One region of the Massilia puerhi genome, then DNA from elsewhere that is predicted to be linked to it. Evidence: predicted binding sites of a transcription regulator. Region 1 holds the regulator's gene; the other holds the start of a gene.
What was found. Region 1 encodes sigma-54, which starts transcription at its own class of promoters, with help from an activator protein. Its sites were predicted from a motif close to TGGCANGNAANCTGCTTT; they were not measured.
Positions count from the first base shown of each region.

Region 2: GNT67_RS00305 (transglutaminase family protein) is a predicted target of sigma-54. The motif match lies at 4,385-4,402, and genes of this name have one in related genera.

Region 1 is NZ_WOFW01000001.1:277,876-284,997, reverse strand. It holds gene GNT67_RS01235 (KdsC family phosphatase) at 1-12, shown strand, start outside; gene lptC (LPS export ABC transporter periplasmic protein LptC) at 24-632, shown strand; gene lptA (lipopolysaccharide transport periplasmic protein LptA) at 673-1,221, shown strand; gene lptB (LPS export ABC transporter ATP-binding protein) at 1,233-1,985, shown strand; gene GNT67_RS01215 (RNA polymerase factor sigma-54) at 2,000-3,487, shown strand; gene hpf (ribosome hibernation-promoting factor, HPF/YfiA family) at 3,563-3,925, shown strand; gene GNT67_RS01205 (enoyl-CoA hydratase/isomerase family protein) at 4,047-5,132, shown strand; gene GNT67_RS01200 (DUF5694 domain-containing protein) at 5,217-6,287, shown strand; gene rapZ (RNase adapter RapZ) at 6,306-7,122, opposite strand, start outside.
Region 2 is NZ_WOFW01000001.1:61,157-68,278, reverse strand. It holds gene GNT67_RS00310 (circularly permuted type 2 ATP-grasp protein) at 1-922, opposite strand, end outside; gene GNT67_RS00305 (transglutaminase family protein) at 957-4,301, opposite strand; gene GNT67_RS00300 (circularly permuted type 2 ATP-grasp protein) at 4,479-5,891, shown strand; gene GNT67_RS00295 (alpha-E domain-containing protein) at 5,893-6,936, shown strand; gene GNT67_RS00290 (zinc-binding metallopeptidase family protein) at 7,054-7,122, opposite strand, start outside.

The DNA.
Region 1 (7,122 bases):
TACTTCGCCTGAGGCCACGCAGCATGGCCACCATCGTCCAAAACAAGCGTACCGCGCATCGCTGGAATCTCCTGGCGATGATCGTGATCGGCACCTTCTTCGCCTTCGGCAGCTTCTGGCTGCTGCAGCTGATGCAGGCCTCCGACATCGACGCCCAGCTGGGCGGACCGCCGGACGAACCGGACTACATCGTCGAGAATTTCTCGTTCGTGCGCATGACCGAGAACGGCCAGCCGAGTTATCTGTTGTCGGGCAAGCGCCTGGCGCATATCCCCAATGGCGACGTGTCGCACGTCGATGCGCCGGTGCTGCGCGGCGTCGAGCCGGGCCGCCCGCCGATGACGGTGGTCGCCAGGAACGCGCAGGTGTTCCACCAGGAGCATCGGGTCGAACTGATGGGCGACGTCGACCTGCAGCGCCCGAAGACGGCGCAGAGCGAGTCGCTGCACTTGCGTACCCAGGCACTGACCGTGCTCCCCGACGAAGAGATCGTCAAGACCGACCTTCCGGTCGACATGCAGCTTGGGGCGTCGAGCGTGAAAGGCACCGGCATGGTCGCCAACAACGCCACCCAGCAAGTGCACATGTCCAGCCGCGGCCGGATCGTCTATCCGCCACGCTCACGCCAGTAAGCCCCGCGCCGCGTGATAACCCAGGATCAGCATTCCCATCATGAATAAATTATTTGCCGCCGTACTCCTTTCCCTGCTGTCGCTGACGGCAGCCGCCGAACGCGCCGATTCGCTCAAGCCCGCGCAGGTCGAATACGATTCCGCCGACCTCGATGGGGTCAACGGCGTGCGCACCCTCACCGGTAACGTGATCCTCACCCGCGGTACGCTGTTGCTCAAGGCCGACCGCGCCGTGGTCCGGGAAACGCCCGAAGGCTACATGACCGTGACGCTCACCGCCAACAACGGCAAGCTCACCACGTTCCGCCAGAAGCGCGACGGTGGCCCCAACCTGTGGGTCGAAGGCCAGGCCGAGCGCATCGAGTACGACGAGCGCGCCGAGCTGGTGCGCCTGTATTCGAACGCCCTCATCAAGGAACTGGAAAACGACCGCCTGAGCAACCAGGTCACCGGCCCGTTCATCTCGTATGACAGCCGCAAGGAAGTGGCCACCGTGCGCAACGACGTCAGCGGCCAGACCAAGGCCGGCGGCGGGCGCGGCACCCTGATCCTGTCGCCCAAGCGCACTCCGGCCGGAGGAGCCCAATGACGGCAGTCCCGATGGAACTGGGCGATTGCAGCACCCTGGTGGTCAAGGGTCTGCAGAAAAGCTATGGCAAGCGGCTGGTGGTGCGCGACGTCTCGCTGCAGGTCGAATGCGGTGAAGTGGTCGGCCTCCTGGGCCCCAACGGCGCCGGCAAGACCACCTCGTTCTACATGATCGTCGGCCTGGTGCCGTCCGATGCCGGCTCGATCGACATCAACGGCACCGACATCACCAGCCTGCCGATCCACCGCCGCGCGGTGCTGGGCCTGTCGTACCTGCCGCAAGAGGCGTCGGTGTTTCGCAAGCTGACGGTCGAAGAGAACATCCGCGCCGTGCTCGAGCTGCAGAAGGATAACGGCAAGCCGCTGTCCCGGGACCAGATCAACGAGCGCCTCGACACCCTGCTGGCCGACCTGCAGATCGAGAAGCTGCGCGAGAACCCGGCGCTGTCGCTGTCGGGCGGCGAACGGCGCCGGGTCGAGATCGCGCGCGCGCTGGCCACCAATCCGCGCTTCGTGCTGCTCGACGAACCGTTCGCCGGCGTCGATCCGATCGCCGTGATCGAGATCCAGCGCATCGTGCGCTTCCTCAAGGAGCGCAAGATCGGGGTCCTGATCACCGATCACAACGTGCGCGAAACGCTCGGCATCTGCGACCGCGCCTACATCATCAACCAGGGCGCGGTGCTGGCCTCCGGCCGGCCCGACGACATCATCGCCGACGAGTCGGTGCGCCGCGTCTACCTCGGCGAACACTTCCGCATGTAAGTGATCGAGGCCCGATGAAACAGTCACTGCAACTTCGCACCTCGCAGCACCTGGCGCTCACGCCGCAACTGCAGCAATCGATCCGCCTGCTGCAGTTGTCGACGCTCGAACTGCACCAGGAAATCGAGCAGATACTGGGCGATAACCCCTTGCTGGAACGGCTCGACGATCCGCTCGACCGCTCGGTGCGCCTGCTGGCCGATGGCGCCATCAACAACGCGCCACCCAGCGCCGAGGCGCCGCCCGCGCCCGGCCCGCAGGCCGAGGGTGACGCCGCGCCGGCGCCGACGGCGGAGGGCGAGGCCTTCGAGGGCGGCGCCGACGGCGAGCGCGGCGATGCCGACTGGAGCGAAGGCGGCGGTTCGGGATCGTCCGGCGGCGGCGGCGAGGACGAAGACGGCCGTCCGCAGCTCGAGGCCTGCGCCATCACCCTGCGCGAACACCTGATGGAGCAGGTGCGCGAAGCGACGCTGTCGGCGCGCGACCGCGCCCTGGCCGAGCTGGTGATCGATGCGATCGACGACAACGGCTACCTGGAGGAGCCGCTCGACGAGATCCACGCCCGCATGCCCGAAGAACTCGAGATCGAGATCGAAGAACTGCGCTGCGCGCTGGCGCTGGTCCAGAGCATGGATCCGGTGGGCGTCGGCGCGCGCAGCGCGGCCGAGTGCCTGGCGCTGCAGATCCGGCGCATGCCGGGCGTGGCCATGGTGACGCGGCGCATGGCCCTGACCATCGTCGAAGGCTACCTGGGCTGGTTCGCGCAGCGCGAATACAGCAAGCTGAAAAAGGCGCTCGACTGCGACGACGAAGACCTGCGCGAGGTGCAGGCCGTGGTCCGCCAGTGCAATCCGCATCCCGGCGCGGCCTTTGCCGCCAACGTCTCGGACTACGTGGTGCCGGACGTGATCGTGCGCCCCGCGAAGAGCGGATGGGCTGTCACATTGAACCCGGACGTGATGCCGCGCCTGCGCGTCAACAGCCTGTACGCCAGCCTGCTCAAGCAGGGCAAGAGCGAGGCGCAAATGGGCGCGCAGCTGCAGGAAGCCAAGTGGCTCATCAAGAATATGCGCCAGCGTTTCGACACCATCCTGCGTGTGGCGGAAGCGATTGTCGAGCGCCAGCGCAACTTTTTCTCCCATGGCGCGGTTGCCATGCGTCCCCTTGTTTTACGTGAGATTGCTGATACACTAGGCCTACACGAGAGCACCATTTCTCGTGTCACAACGCAGAAATACATGCTGACCCCGCACGGCATGTTCGAGTTGAAGTATTTCTTCGGCAGCCACGTTGCCACCGAGGCGGGAGGCGAAGCATCCTCGACGGCAATCCGTGCGCTCATTGCACAATTGACAGGAGCAGAAGACCCTAGGAACCCTTTATCCGACAGCAAGATCGCGGAGATGCTCGGGGAACAAGGTATGGTCATTGCGCGCCGCACGGTTGCAAAATACCGGGAAGCCCTCAAGATACCCCCTGTAAGCCTTCGCAAGTCCTTGTAACTGCGCCGTCCATCCGAACCGTGCCTTGTCGCGTTCTGGTGGTCCACACGGTGCAATATTTTCAAAGGAGTGTGTATGAACCTCACAATCAGTGGCCATCATCTCGAAGTAACCCCCGCCATCCGTGAATATGTTCAGAATAAGCTCGAACGCATTATTCGCCACTTTGACCAGGTAATTGACACCCATGTGTTCCTGGCCGTTGACAACCTCACTGAAAAAGAAAAAAGGCAGAAAGCAGAAATCAACGTCCAGGTGTCGGGCAAGACCCTGCACGTGGCGAGCGTCGCGCAAGACCTGTATGCCGCGATCGATACGCTGATGGACAAGCTGGACCGTCAAATTCTCAAACACAAGCAAATGCTGAAGGACCATAGCCGCACGTCGATTAAACGCATGCCGGAACACGGCGGCGAAGAAGACGCTGCTGTCGCCTGATCAGGCGCAGGGCACACTAGCTGAGGGCGTCTGAGGGGACGCCCTTTTTGCATCCAGCCTCCCGGTGTTGCGCGTGGCGTCGGTTCGGTAAAATGCTTGTCTCTCCATTACGGACCATGCCATGACCGACCACGTCCTGACCCGCATCGCCAACCGCACCGGCATCATCACCCTGGACCGCCCGAAGGCGCTCAATTCGCTGTCGCTCGAGATGGTGCGGGCGCTGACCGCCATCCTGCGCGACTGGCAAGCCGATGCCGCGCTCGACGCGGTCGTCATCGCCAGCAGCAGCGAGAAAGCCTTGTGCGCCGGCGGCGATATCCGCTTCTTCCATGAGGTGGGGCATGCGACGCCGATGGGCGGCAGCGCGCTGCTCGAGGATTTCTTCACCGAAGAATACGCGCTGAACCACCTGATCCATTTCTATCCCAAGCCGTATATCGCCATCATGGATGGCGTGGTGATGGGCGGCGGCATGGGCATCGCCCAGGGCGGCCCGGCGTGCGGGCTGCGCATCGTGACCGAGCGCACGAAAATGGCGATGCCCGAAGTGAATATCGGCCTGTTCCCGGATGTCGGCGGCAGCCATTTCCTGTCGCATGCGCCGGGCCGTCTTGGCCACTACCTGGGCCTGACCGGCTTGACGATCGGCGCCGCCGACGCGCTGTATATCGGCCTGGCCGACGTGTTCGTGCCAGGCGCCGAACTGGCCGCCCTGCAGGCGCTGATCGCAGCCACGCCCGGCGCCGACCTGCCGGCGGCGATCCGCGCCTTCGCGGCCCCCTTCGCGCAAGCGGCGGGCGAGAGTCGATTGCAGGCGCAGCGTGCGCTGGTCGATACGCACTTCGACGCCGGGTCGGTGGCCGCGATCATGGACTCGCTCGAAGCCGACCCGACGCCGTTCGCCCAGAAAGCCTTGGCGGCGATGCGCCAGCGCTCGCCCCTGATGATGTGCGTCACGCACGAGTTGCTGGCGCGTGGCGCGGTGCTCGGCGTGGCCGACTGCCTGCGCATGGAGCGTTCGCTGGTGCGCCGCAATTTCGAGCATGGCGAAGTGCTCGAAGGGGTGCGCGCGCTGGTGATCGACAAGGACAATGCGCCGCAATGGAATCCGCCGACGCTCGGGCAAGTCACGCCCGAGATGGTGGCGCGCTTCTTCGCGCCGGTGTGGCCCGAGCACGCGCATCCGCTCAGGCATCTCGCATAATCCACGATGTGCATATCCATTTTTGCGTGACAGTGCGTGGATGAGGTGTGACCATCGGGTCTTCATGAGCCGAAAGGAAGACCGATGCGCCTGCTTGCCCTGTTGATCCCGATGACCTTGTGCGGGGCCGCCGCCGCGCAGGATTACCAGCCGGCCTTCGATCCGAGCCGTCTCAAGGGGCCGGCGGCGGGGCCGGTCAACGAGATCATGGTGCTCGGTTCGCCCCACCTGTCGCAGCTGCCCAAGACCTTCCAGCCGTCGAGCCTGGCCTTGCTGAACGAGCGGCTGGCGGCCTGGAAACCGCAGGCCATCGCAGTCGAAGACCGCTCCGGATTGCAGTGCGATGCCATGCGCCGCTATCCAGAGCGCTACCGGGAGGCGGTCGACGGCTATTGCCCGGATACGGCGCCGGCCAGGGCCGCGACCGGGCTCGATGTGCCGCAGGCGAGCGCCGAAGCCGAGAAACTGCTGGCCGCATGGCCCGCGGCGCCGTCGGCCGTCCAGCGGCGGCGCCTGGCGGCCGTGTTCCTGGCCGGCGGCGAAGAGGCGTCGGCCGTGGTCCAGTGGCTGCGTTTGCCCGCCGCCGAGCGGCGCGCCGGCGATGGCCTGGACCGGGTCCTGGTCGAGCGGCTGCGGGCGCTGGAGGTTGCTCCCAATGAAAGCGTGATGATCGCGGCGCAGCTGGCGGCCCGCCTGGGCCATGAACGCGTGTACGCCATGGACGACCAGACCGCGGGCCGTCCGTATGCCGATCGCAAGGCCGCTGGCGCGGCGATCGAGAAGGCTTGGGACAATCCGGCCAATGCCCGGCGCAAGCACGAGGACGAGATCCTCGACCGGGGCGTGGGCAGCGCGCAAGGCCTGCTGGCGATGTACCGCGCCTACAATTCGCCGCCGCATGTGGCGGCGAGCTTCGAGATCGACTTCGGTGCGGCGCTGAACGAACCGTCGGCGCAGCGCTTCGGCCGCAACTACGTGGGTTACTGGGAAACGCGCAACCTGCGCATGGCGGCGAATATCCGCGATGTGGTGGGCGTCATGCCGGGCACGCGCTTGCTGGTCATCGTCGGGGCCTCGCACAAGGGTTACCTGGAAGCCTACCTGCACCAGATGCATGATGTGCGGCTGGTCGATACGGCGCCGTTGCTGCGTTGATCCGGCGCTGGCCAGTCCTTACGCCGTCGGATTCTTCGGCTGCTCCCGATGCCGCACGATCACGCGCTCGGTCTCGGCGAAGTGCGCACCGAGATGTTCGGCCATGTACACCGAGCGATGCTGGCCGCCGGTGCAGCCCACCGCCACCGTCAGGTAGCTGCGGTTGTCGGTCTTGAACGACGGCAGCCACTTGGCGACGAAGGCGCGGATATCGGCCAGCATCTCGATCGCGCTCGGCTGGGCATCCAGGAAGGCGATCACCGGCTGATCCTTGCCCGTGAGCGGACGCAAGGCCAGGTCGTAGTACGGATTCGGGATCGCGCGCACGTCGAACACGAAGTCGGCGTCGAGCGGCACCCCGACCTTGAACGCGAACGACTCGAAGAACAGCGTCAGCGGCGCATGGTCGACCTCGGCGAGCTCCTTGATCCAGCCGCGCAGCTTGTTGGCCGAGAGTTCCGAGGTGTCGATCACATGGCCCAGGTTCTCGATCGACGACAGGCGCTCGCGCTCTTCGGCGATGCATTCGATCAGGGTGCGGCGCGAGGCTGGATTCTCGCCGGGCCGCAGTTCGTGCGACAGCGGATGGCTGCGCCGGGTTTCCGAAAAGCGCGCCACCAGCGAATGGGTGCTCGAGGTCAGGAACATGACCTTGACCGCGTGGCCATCCTCGCGCAGGCGGCGCACGTTGACGGGTAGCTCGACCAGCGATTCGGCGCTGCGCGCGTCGACCGCGACCGCGATCTTGCCGGCGCCGGTCTCGTTGACGGTATGGATCAGGGCCGGCAGCAGGGCCGGCGGCAGGTTGTCGACGCAGTAGTAACCCGCGTCTTCC
Region 2 (7,122 bases), 220 kb from region 1:
CCGATAATTCGAGCGGGTCGCAGGCTTCGTCGTCGACCCGGCGCATGATCACATGCACCCGGTGCAGGCCGGCCAGGGTCTTGAGATAGACCACGCCGTCGCGCACCGTCAGGTCGCCGCCCTCGACCAGCGGCAGGCCCAGGTAGCGCGCCAGGTAGGATTGCTCGGTATAGCTTTCGGTGCGCGGGCCTGGGGTGAGCAGAACGATCAGCGGCGCCTCGCCTTCGCGCAGCGGCGCCGGGTTGTCGCCGCTGGCCGCGCACATGCGGCCCCAATGCACCAGGCTGTCGTGCATGGTGCGGAAGAACCGGGACAGCGGCTGCACCTTCAGTTTGCGCAGCAGGTCGGGGAAGGTGGGCGCGATGATCGAACGGTTCTCGAGTGCGTAGCCGGCGCCCAGCGGCGCCTGGGTGCGGTCGGCCATCACCCACCAGCGGCCGTCGGGCGCGCGCGCCAGGTCGACCGCGTATAAATGCAGGGCGACGTCGTCATGGTGGCGCATGCCGTGGCAAGGCCGCAGGAAGCCGGCATGGCCGTGGACCAGCGCCGACGGCAGCAGGCCCTCGGCCAGCATCTCCTGTTTGCCGTAGACGTCGCCCAGGATCCGGTTGAGCAGGGTGGCGCGCTGGATCACGGCCGCCTCGATCACGCTCCATTCCTCGTGCGGCAGGATCAGCGGCAAGACGTTCAGGTCCCACGGCCGCTGCTTGCCGTGGAGGTCGGCCGTGACGTTGTAGCTGACCCCGTTCTCGCGCACCTGGCGCTGCACCATCTCCAGGCGCTGGCGCATCATGGCTGGTGCTTCGTGCTCCAGGTTGGCGAGCATCGCGCGCCAGTGCGCGCGCGGCGCCTTGGCCGCGTCGAGCATTTCATCGAAACCATCCGGCGCGGCCAGATAATGGGCTAGTAACTGATTGGGCATGAAATTCGCTGGTCGTTCGGTATGAAACTGTAGGTCAAACCGGCTGCCAGCGCAAATCGAGCGTCATCGGGAAGCCCGGATTCGGGTCTTCCTTGCGCACCGTGAACGGGCCCGGGGTGTGACCGTGAGGCCAGAAACGCGCCATCCGGCGCGCCTCGGCGGCGTTGGCATTGACCGGCGAGCCGGTTTCATTGCGCCCGCCCGGATGCACCACGTGATAGGTGCAGCCGCCGATCGAACGGCCATTCCAGGTGTCGACCAGGTCGAAAGTGAGAGGGGCCTGCACCCGGATGCTCGGGTGCAGCGCCGACCACGGGCTCCAGGCGCGAAAGCGCACGCCGGCCACGTACTCGCCCGGAACCCCGGTCGGGTGCAGCGGCAGCAGGCGCCCATTGCAGGCCACCACGTGGCGGCCGTCGGTCAGGCCGGAGACCTTCAGCTGCATGCGCTCGACCGACGAATCGACATAGCGCGCGGTACCGCCGGCCGAGACTTCCTCGCCCAGCACATTCCATGGCTCGATCGCCTGGCGCAATTCCATCTCGACGCCCTCGTAGGTGACGGTGCCGAAGCGCGGGAAACGGAACTCGATGAAAGGCTCGAACCAATGGTCCTCGAAGGCATAGCCGGCCGCGCGCAGGTCGCGCGCGACGTCGCGCATATCCTGGGCCACGAAGTGCGGCAGCATCCAGCGATCGTGCAGCGCGGTGCCCCAGTGGACCAGCTTGGCCTGGCAGGGTTGCTTCCAGAAGCGCGCCACCAGCGCGCGCAGCAGCAGCATTTGCAATAGGCTCATGCGTTCGTGGGGCGGCATCTCGAAGGCGCGGAATTCCACCAGGCCCAGGCGGCCGGTAGGGCCGTCCGGCGAATACAGCTTGTCGATCGAGAACTCGGAGCGGTGGGTGTTCCCGGTCAGGTCGACCAGCAGGTTGCGCAGCAGGCGGTCGACCATCCACGGCTTGTCGCCCGGGTGCAGGGTGGGCAGTACCTGGTCCATTTGCTGGAACGCGATCGCCAGCTCGTACAGATTGTCGTCGCGCGCTTCATCGACCCGCGGCGCCTGGCTGGTCGGCCCGATGAAGGTGCCCGAGAACAGGTAGGACAGGGCCGGGTGGATCTGCCAGTAGGTGATCAGGCTCTTGAGCAGGTCGGGCCGGCGCAGCATCGGGCTGTCTTCGGCCGTGGCGCCGCCCAGGGTGGCGTGGTTGCCGCCGCCGGTACCGGTATGGCGGCCATCGTGCATGAATTTCTCGGTGCCCAGGCGGGTCAGGCGCGCTTCCTGGTACAGGGTCGTGACGTTGTGTACCAATTCGTTCCAGCTGGCGGCCGGATGAATATTGACTTCGATGACGCCAGGGTCGGGCGTCACGCTGAGCAGCTTGATGCGCGCATCGCGCGGCGGCGCATAGCCTTCCAGGCGCAGCTTCATCTTCAGCTTGGCGGCCGTGGCCTCGACCGCCGCGACCAGCGCCAGGTAATCCTCGATGCGCTTTTGCGGCGGCATGAAGATATACAGGCGCCCGGCGCGCACTTCGACGCACAGCGCGGTGTGGATCACGTCGCGCGCGGCCGGCTCGGGTGCGGCGGCGGCCGGCTTGGCGGCCTTGTCCGCACCTTTGCCGGCGGCCAGGCCGAGGGTCGGGCGCTTGTCCTTTTTCACGGCCGGCAGGGCGCCGCGCGCGGCGAACGGGTCGACATCGAAGCCGGGATCGCGTTCTTCGGGCAGCACCCATGGCAGCGTGGCCAGCGGCAGGCGCAGGCCGATCGGCGAGTCGCCTTCGATCAGGTACAGGTGTTCGCGCCGCAGCGGCCAGCGCGAGGTGCGCCAGCTGCTGCCGAGCATCGTGGCCGGGTCGAACTCGCGCGCTTGCAGCGGCAGCACATAGCCGGCCACCGTGCCCAGCCCGCGTTCGAGCAGGCGCGCCAGCCGGCGCCGTTCCTCGGGCGCCTTGAGGTCGGCCTCGAGCGGGTCGAGGTTGCGCGGCAGCGCCTGTTCGCGCTGGGCCTGCAGCAACACGTCTTCATAGGCGGGAATCGCGCTGCCCGCGGGCAGGCCGAGCGCCTTGACCAGTTCCGCCACGAAGCGGCCGGCTTCGTCGCCGCCATAGCCGTCGTCGAGGTGTTCGTCCGAGAACAGGGACGGGTCGGACCACATCGGCTGGCCGTCGACGCGCCAGAAGATATTCAGCGCCCAGCGCGGCAGCGGCTCACCCGGATACCATTTGCCCTGGCCGTAATGCAGCATGCCGCCCGGCGCGAAGTGCTGCTTCAGGCGGTGCATCAGATTGCCCGCCAGCTCGCGCTTCTTGTCGCCGTGCGCCAGCGTGTTCCACTCCGGGCCATCCATATCGTCGATCGAGACGAAGGTGGGCTCGCCGCCCTGGGTCAGGCGCACGTCCTGGTTGACCAGGTCGGCGTCGACCTGCTGGCCCAGGCGGTCGATCTTTTGCCAGTCGGCCTCGGTGTAGGGCTTGGTCACGCGCGGATCCTCGTGGATGCGGGTGACTTTCATTTCGTGGACGAAGGTGACTTCGGCCTTGTCGCTGAATCCGGTCACCGGCGCGGCCGAGGCCGGCATCGCGGTGCAGGCGAGCGGAATATGGCCTTCGCCGGCCAGCATGCCCGAGGTCGGATCGAGCCCGATCCAGCCCGCGCCGGGGACGAACACCTCGGTCCATGCATGCAGGTCGGTGAAGTCTTCGAGCGGGCCGCTGGGGCCGTCGAGCGCGGCCTGGTCGGCGGTCAGCTGGATCAGGTAGCCGGACACGAAGCGCGCCGCCAGCCCCATCTCGCGCAGGATCTGCACCAGCAGCCAGCCGCTGTCGCGGCATGAGCCGGAGCGCTTTTGCAGGGTCTCTTCGGGCGTCTGCACACCTGGTTCCATCCGCAGCAGGTAGGCGATATCGCGCTGCAGGCGCTGGTTGATGGCGACCAGGAAGTCGTTCGTGCCCATTGGCTTGGCCAGCAGTTCGCGGTGCGTCGTTGCGACCCACTCCTTGAGCAGGGGACCCGGCGCCTCGGTCTGCAGATACGGACCCAGTTCCGTCCTGAGCGGGGCAGGATAGGAGAACGGAAAGACTTCCGCATATTGTTCGACGAAGAAATCGAATGGATTAATGACGGTCATGTCGGCCACCAGGTCGACCGTGAACTCGAGGACGTCGGTCTTTTCGGGGAACACGAAGCGGCCGATGTAATTGCCGTAAGGGTCTTGCTGCCAGTTGATGAAGTGCTGTTCCGGCTGCACCGACAGCGAATACGACAGGATCGGGGTGCGTGCGTGGGGCGCCGGGCGCAGGCGCACCTCATGCGGCGACAGGGCAACCTGGCGGTCGTAGCGGTAGCTGGTCTTGTGATGGAGCGCGATGCGGATAGCCATGCGGAATGCCTTTCGGGGGTGCGGCGCGGTCGAAGTGCACGCGACATATGGTGCGCAAAAATTGAGCGCGGTTCAGGAGTGTTTAAGCATGATTCGTACCCACAATATAATCGATTAATAAAATTGAAACGCACCGCTGGCACGTTTCTTGATAGTACTTGGGGACAGGAGGAATCGATGCCGAACTTTTATGATGAAATGTATTCCACTGCGGCAACCGTGCGGCCTCATTACGGCCCGTTTGCCGACTGGCTCGCGCAACAGCCGACCGGGCTGATCGAGCAGAAGCGGGCCGAGGCCGAGCTGAACTTCCAGCGCGTGGGAATCACCTTCGCCGTCTACGGCGACGACGCCGGCAAGGAACGGCTGATTCCCTTCGATATCATCCCGCGCGTGATCAACGCCGCCGAATGGGCGCGCCTGCAGACCGGCCTGGTGCAGCGCGTGACGGCATTGAACCGCTTCCTGCACGATGTCTATCATGACCAGGCCATCCTCAAGGCCGGCATCATTCCGCCCGAGCGAATCCTGAACAACGCCCAGTACCGGCCCGCCATGCAGGGCATCAAGCTGCCTTCCGACATCTACGCCCACATCGCCGGGGTCGACATCGTGCGCGCCGGCGAGGGCGAGTTCTACGTCCTGGAAGACAATCTGCGGGTGCCGTCGGGCGTGTCGTACATGCTGGAAAACCGCAAGATGATGATGCGCCTGTTCCCGGCGCTGTTCGCGCGTAACCGGGTAGCGCCGGTCGAGCACTATCCCGACCTGCTGCTCGACAACCTGCGCACCGTGGCGCCGCAGGGCAGCATCGACCCGACCGTGGTCGTGCTCACGCCGGGCATGCACAATTCGGCCTATTTCGAGCATGCATTCCTGGCCCAGCAGATGGGCGTGGCGCTGGTGCAGGGGCAAGACCTGTATGTCAGCGACGACACCGTCTATATGCGCACCACGCGCGGGCCCAAGCAGGTCGACGTCATCTACCGCCGCATCGACGACGACTATCTCGATCCGCGCGCCTTCCGTCCGGAGTCGACGCTGGGCGTGCCGGGCCTGCTCGACGCCGTGCGCGCCGGCCGGGTGACGCTCACTAATGCGATCGGCACCGGCGTGGCCGACGACAAGTCGATCTATCCGTATGTGCCGGACATGATCAAGTTCTATTTGAGCGAAGAGCCGATCCTGAACAACGTGCCCACCTACCAGTGCCGCAAGAAGGACGAACTGGCCTATACGCTGGCCAACCTGGCGGACCTGGTGGTCAAGGAAGTGCACGGCGCCGGCGGCTACGGCATGCTGGTCGGGCCGGCCTCGACCCAGGCCGAGATCGAGGCTTTCCGCGCGCGACTGCTGGCCAATCCGGAAGGCTATATTGCCCAGCCCACGCTGGCGCTGTCGGCCTGCCCGACCTTTGTCGAGTCGGGCATCGCGCCGCGCCATATCGACCTGCGGCCGTTTGTCCTGTCGGGCAAGAACGTGTCGATGGTGCCGGGTGGACTGACCCGGGTAGCGTTGCAGGAAGGATCGCTGGTAGTCAATTCGTCGCAGGGCGGCGGCACCAAAGATACCTGGATACTGGAGAACTAGCATGTTGAGCCGCACCGCCGATCATTTGTTCTGGATGGCCCGCTATACCGAACGGGCCGAAAATACCGCACGCATGCTCGATGTCCGGGTCCAGTATTCGCTGATGCCGCAGTCGGAGCGCGCCGAGCAGCAGGGCTGGCGCACCATGCTCGGGGTCTCTGAACTGAACCAGCAATTCGACGCCAAATACGCCACCTTGTCGCAAAAGGATGTGATCGACTTCATGGTGCGCGATCCGGACAACCTGTCCTCGATCACCAGCTGCCTGCGCGCGGCGCGCGAGAACGCCCGCGCCGTGCGCGGCACCCTGCCGACCGAGGTGTGGGAAACCGAGAACACCACTTGGCTGATGCTGCAGCAGCACCTCAAGAACCGCATGTTCGAGCATAGTCCCGGCCAGTTCCTGGAATGGGTCAAGTACCGCTCGCACCTGTCGCGCGGGGTCACGCTGGGCACCATGTTCCAGGACGAGGCCTTCAATTTCATCCGCATGGGTACCTTCCTGGAACGGGCCGACAATACGGCGCGCATCCTGGACGTCAAGTTCAGGTTCCTGGCGTCCGACACGATCCAGGCCGGGGCCCAGGGCGAATTCTATTACCTGGCGGCGCTGCTGCGCTCGGTATCGGCATTCGAGACCTATCGCAAGGTGTATCGCGACGCCATCACGCCGAAACGGGTGGCGGCGCTCCTGATCCTGCAAGAGAAAATGCCGCGTTCGCTGGTGGCCTGCATGTGCGCCGTCGTGGCCAATCTGCAGGACGTGCGCAACGACCTGTCGCGGGACACCGAGCGCCAGGCGCAGGAACTGCACGCCATGCTGCAAACGGTGTCGATCGGCGCCATTCTGGACGAAGGCCTGCACGAATTCCTGACGCGCTTCCTGGTGGCGGTCGAAGAGCTGGGCAATGGCATCAGTCGCGATTTCCTGCTGCCGGCGGAGTCGGTGCCGGCGCCGGCCCCGACCCAGACGCAGACGCAAACCCAGACCCAAACCCAGACCCAAACCCAGACCCAAACCCAGACCCAGACCCAGACTGGTTAGGCCGACGCACCAATATATGGCGCGCCGCACTGTTGTGACGAGAATGCCGGCGTTCGCGTCATGACGGTGCATGGCGCGCCTCGTTAAAACAGCGTCCGGTGCGCGGCCGGCCGGCGCTTACGCCTTGTTCGTCTTTATCTGCGCACGCACCACCTTGTGCACGAATTCCAGCTTTTCCAGTACCGG